Regions from separate parts of the Paenibacillus sp. RU5M genome, predicted to be linked through region 1. Evidence: riboswitches for the same ligand, from Rfam matches in the RefSeq annotation. Region 1 holds a riboswitch; the other holds the start of a gene.
The links. A riboswitch is a leader RNA that binds a small molecule or an ion and turns the genes downstream of it on or off. The one in region 1 is predicted to bind thiamine pyrophosphate.

Region 1 (2,468 bases):
TTTATCGATCCCAAAGTATATTTGGCCCAGATGAAAGACATTCTGGAATACGGCTACGCAACAAGTTATGAGGAGCGTGAACCGGGAGCCGCGGCTGTATCTGTACCCATCATGGATCGGAAAGGCAACATTGCTGCTGCTCTGTCGGTATCCGGGCCTGTTAGTCGCCTTTCGCAGGAGACGTTGCATGAATACGCACCTGTGCTGAAGGAAGCAGCTACACAGATGGGACTGATGTTATCCTGATTTTATGCTCTGGAAATTAAAGGTTGTTTTTATGATCCGGTTGCGCTACTCTGTAATGGACGGCCCAACGGGGTCAGCATAATTGAATAATCTGCGGCTGAGATGCTGCAACTTGTTAACGTTACTGGGGGAGTCCGAATTGTCCGGACTGAGACGGAATCGCATGAGATTCTGGACCCTTTGCACCTGATCTGGATCATACCAGCGTAGGGAAGTAATCGGCGATACGACCACGAACACCATATAATGTGACCTATGGATGGACTCCGTTATGGAGCCTGAGTGAGGTGTGTTATTGGTGATGGACATAAGCCGGTTCCCTTGGGAACCGGCTTTTTTTATACAGTAAACAGGCGGAAGCTGGTGTCAGATCTGCTTTTGGATAAAGGGCTGGGTGCCATTGGCGAGCATTGGGTGTAAACCTTTTGCTTCGACTGTCTGTATTAATTGAAGTGTATGTCCCTATTTTGTGTGGTATGGTCGCTCTTCCTTTTTCTATGTTGTGGATGATTTGGACCCGTGAGCAAGCATTTCAATCCAGGCAATCACTAATGAGGAGGAGACAAGAGCGATGAGCACAGGAAACCGAATGATGGGACAGGACAAGCAGGATCTGCAGTTGGCAGAGGAAAAAGGTACGACAGGACGGGTTCAGCCCTTCCCGGGCAGCCGCAAAGTATACATTCATGGCTCACGACCGGACATTGCTGTACCGGAGCGTGAAATTGCCCTTCATGACACCAATACTCCCCAAGGAGTGGAGCATAACGAACCGCTGCGTGTTTACGATACGAGCGGACCAATGACCGATCCTGGATTTCATGCCGATATCCGGGCAGGGCTGCCAGCGCTGCGCACCCGCTGGATTACGGAGCGTGAAGATGTTGAAGCCTACCAGGGAAGAACGGTCAAACCGGAGGATAACGGATTGAAACCAGGAGGGAAGCGAACTGGAGCCGAGAAGTATCCGGGCTTGCGTGCTAAACCATTACGTGGACAGGCAGGGCGCAGTGTGACTCAGATGCATTATGCACGGCAGGGAATGATCACGCCGGAGATGGAGTTCGCCGCTATTCGTGAGGGTGTGGAGCCAGAGTTTGTGCGGCAGGAGCTAGCGAGTGGAAGGGCCATCCTGCCGTCGAATATTAATCACCCAGAGAGTGAGCCGATGCTGATCGGGCGTCATTTTCATGTGAAGATCAATGCGAACATCGGAAACTCTGCGGTATCCTCCTCCATCGAGGAGGAGGTGGAGAAGATGACTTGGGCCGTACGCTGGGGATCGGATACGGTGATGGATCTTTCCACAGGCAAGGACATTCATACGACCCGCGAATGGATCATCCGCAATTCACCTGTACCGATTGGAACAGTACCGCTCTATCAGGCGCTGGAGAAGGTCAATGGCGAAGCAGAAGCACTGACATGGGAGTTGTATCGTGACACGCTCATAGAACAGGCAGAGCAGGGTGTGGACTATTTTACGATCCATGCAGGTGTGCTGCTGCGATATATTCCGCTGACCGCCAAACGTATGACGGGCATTGTGTCACGGGGCGGGTCCATCATGGCAGCATGGTGCCTTGCGCATCATCAGGAGAATTTTTTGTATACCCATTTTGAAGAAATCTGCGAGATTATAAAAAGGTATGACGTGGCGTTCTCACTCGGAGACGGACTGCGTCCAGGAAGCATCTACGATGCTAATGATGAAGCCCAGATGGCGGAACTGGCTACGCTTGGTGAACTAACACAAATCGCCTGGAAGCATGATGTGCAGGTGATGATTGAAGGTCCGGGACATGTGCCGATGCACAAGATCAAGGAGAATGTCGATCTGCAAATGGAGATATGTAAAGAGGCGCCGTTCTATACGCTGGGACCGCTGACGACCGATATTGCACCAGGATATGACCATATTACCTCGGCAATTGGAGCAGCAATGATCGGTTGGTTCGGCACGTCGATGCTCTGTTATGTTACGCCAAAAGAACATCTGGGCCTGCCCAATAAGGATGATGTGCGGGAAGGCGTTATCGCCTACAAGATCGCTGCTCATGCCGCTGATCTGGCGAAAGGTCACCCACGTGCCCAGCGGCGGGACGATGCGCTGTCCAAGGCACGCTTTGAGTTCCGCTGGAGGGATCAGTTCAACCTGTCGCTGGACCCGGAACGTGCGCTGTCCTACCATGATGAGACGTTGCCGGCAGAAGGGGCTAAGG
Region 2 (2,468 bases), on a different contig from region 1:
CCACCAGTAAATCAAAATCGGAAGCATAGCTTTGGCTCTCCAAATCTTTGCGAATCATCATATCTTCCTGTACACGTTGCTCCAGAATGGCAAGAATACAATCATCCTTCGAGCCAAAGAATTTATAAAATGTTCCTTTGGACACACCTGACTCGTCTAGGATCATTTGTATGGAGGTGTTGGTCACTCCATGTTTCCCAAAGAGTACAAGCGCTGAGTCCAATAACATTTGTTTCCGCTTATTCATAAGTTCCCCCTGGATGATTTAGGTGGTTCACGTTACGATATCTAATAACCTATTGCAAATCCACTGCAAACATCATATGTTCCTTCCAAATCCCCTTGATTTTAATATTCTGCCGGTCCGTCTCCTGAAAGCCCGCCTTGCGAAGCACTCGAATCGATCCGGCATTGTCAGGCAGCGCACCTGCCTCCACTCGTTTTATACCCGCTTCATTCATAGCAAAATCCAGTGCTAGCTGAAGGGCTTCACTCATATATCCCTTGCCATTCTGCACCTGATCGAGCACATAACCAACAATCCATTTGGTGGTGGAATCCAGTTCAAGCTCGAACAGAGAGATCTCCCCAATAAGCTCATGCGTATGGTTCAGAAAGATCCCGAAAGAGTACCGTTTCCCCTCTTCCCTCGCCTTGTTCCAACCTTCGAGAAGGGCTACTTGGCCCTCCAATGTATAGAATGTATCCGATCGTTCGCTTGCCGATATTTCTTCGAAAATAGCCCGGTTACGGAACTGCAAATCCAGTAGCCCAGCAGCGTCTTCCACGTTCAAAAATCGTAAATAGATGCGTTCTCCACGATTGTCCATCTGTATGTTCATCCTTATCTCTGGTTGTAGTAGATTGCATTCATCAGAAGTACGAGAGTTGCCGTTTATAAGCCATATCCCAGAATAGATATTCAAATTCAACACTTCTTCTGAATATGTCTTCAATGGCCTCCAGTTCCTGCTCGGTTTTATGTTCGCATAATGCATCCAGTGTATCATAGAACCATTTGAATGAGTCGCGGAATTCATCACTTGCATAATTTTCGATCCAAGTCTGATAGAAATTGCCCTCTAATGAATCTCGATATTGTTCTTTTAATCTTGTGGCATAGTCGTAATACGTCCACGCACAAGGGAAAATGACGGCGATGATTTCGGCAACCCCACCTGTTTGTGCAACACTCATCATATTCGACGTATAGGCCTTGTTATAAAGAGAGGGTTTGACAGTATGATTTTCATCCAGCGTAATCCCAAATTCATTCATATAATTTCGATGCAAATCCATTTCTTCGTACAGAATAGCGTGTTGAATAACCGTAAAGTTCGTCATCATTTTTTCATCTGTCGCCTTGACCGCACCCATGGCAAAAATCTTCGCATATTCAATCAGATATGTATAGTCCTGAAGAAGATAAAACTTAAACGCTTCCTGATCCAGTGTGCCTTTCCCCATTTCATGTAAAAAAGGATGGTTGTATCCATCTTCCCATACGTTTCTGGACTTATCTTTTAACGTTCTTGAAAATGACATGATCATTTCTCCTTGTATTAAAATTATAATGTCCCCGCTTCACATCCAGCTATCGCGTTCTGTCATCCAAAATGCAGACCAAAAAGCCCTTGTCCTATTTTCGGCAAGGGCAAAATAACATGAGTACATGTCATTTGCTCCCTACGTCAGTATTAACTAACAGGTTCAAAGGGTCAGGTTTTAACCTTCTCAACTGCGAACAGTCCCCCTGCAAATAGCTCAGGCTTATTACAACATGTGTTTTTCCAAATGTCAATCCATTCCTATTAATCTTCAAGTTCCCCTAAATCTTCTTGCAACTTCTTAAGTCGGGTGCGGATATCCTTAATCATACTTTGCAATTTGTTTAACTCATCTACCCATTTTTGCTCATTAGAGACGTTCGTCGCTGAATTTGAATGATACGCCGGAGACGTCTTTAACTTGTTTAAATCCGATTCGTAACCCCTCCGCTCTTCCTCGGCTTTTGCTAATTCCTCCTCGGTGATGCCAATCTGGTGCTCCAGATAAATAATGTCTGATGAGTTACCGTGAGTTAAGCGCTGTGAATACGTCATCGTTCACCTCATTTCTGATGATCCATTGCTTTTCCAAGGTCATATGGCTGAATATCGATATCCAATTTCATACCCAGAGCCAATTTGGCCAGTTGACTTCCAATAAAAGGCCCCATCGTGAGACCAGACGCTCCAAGCCCGTTGGCTGTGATTAAGCCATTCCAACCAGGAACAGCACCCATTACCGGAAGAAAACCTGGTGTAAACGGACGGAAACCTACTCTTACTTCCTGAAACGTGCTATCGGCTAAACCTGGAGCCAGTTCCAATCCTTTATTCAAAATTTCCTGCATTCCGCCTGCGGTTACTCTTATATCATAGCCTTCAATATCATTTTCGTGAGTCGCCCCGATCACAATCTTCTGT

Region 2: linked by a shared signal. The riboswitch ahead of tenA (thiaminase II) and the one ahead of thiC (phosphomethylpyrimidine synthase ThiC) in region 1 are both predicted to bind thiamine pyrophosphate.

The regions. Positions count from the first base shown of each region.
Region 1 is NZ_OBQM01000005.1:71,214-73,681, reverse strand. Features, by position in the region: gene CRO25_RS16425 (IclR family transcriptional regulator) at 1-246, shown strand, start outside; TPP riboswitch at 363-476, shown strand; gene thiC (phosphomethylpyrimidine synthase ThiC) at 836-2,468, shown strand, end outside.
Region 2 is NZ_OBQM01000002.1:31,858-34,325, forward strand. Features, by position in the region: gene CRO25_RS06010 (TetR/AcrR family transcriptional regulator) at 1-247, opposite strand, end outside; gene CRO25_RS06015 (GNAT family N-acetyltransferase) at 297-830, opposite strand; gene tenA (thiaminase II) at 874-1,545, opposite strand; TPP riboswitch at 1,667-1,765, opposite strand; gene CRO25_RS06025 (hypothetical protein) at 1,812-2,102, opposite strand; gene CRO25_RS06030 (FAD-binding oxidoreductase) at 2,111-2,468, opposite strand, start outside.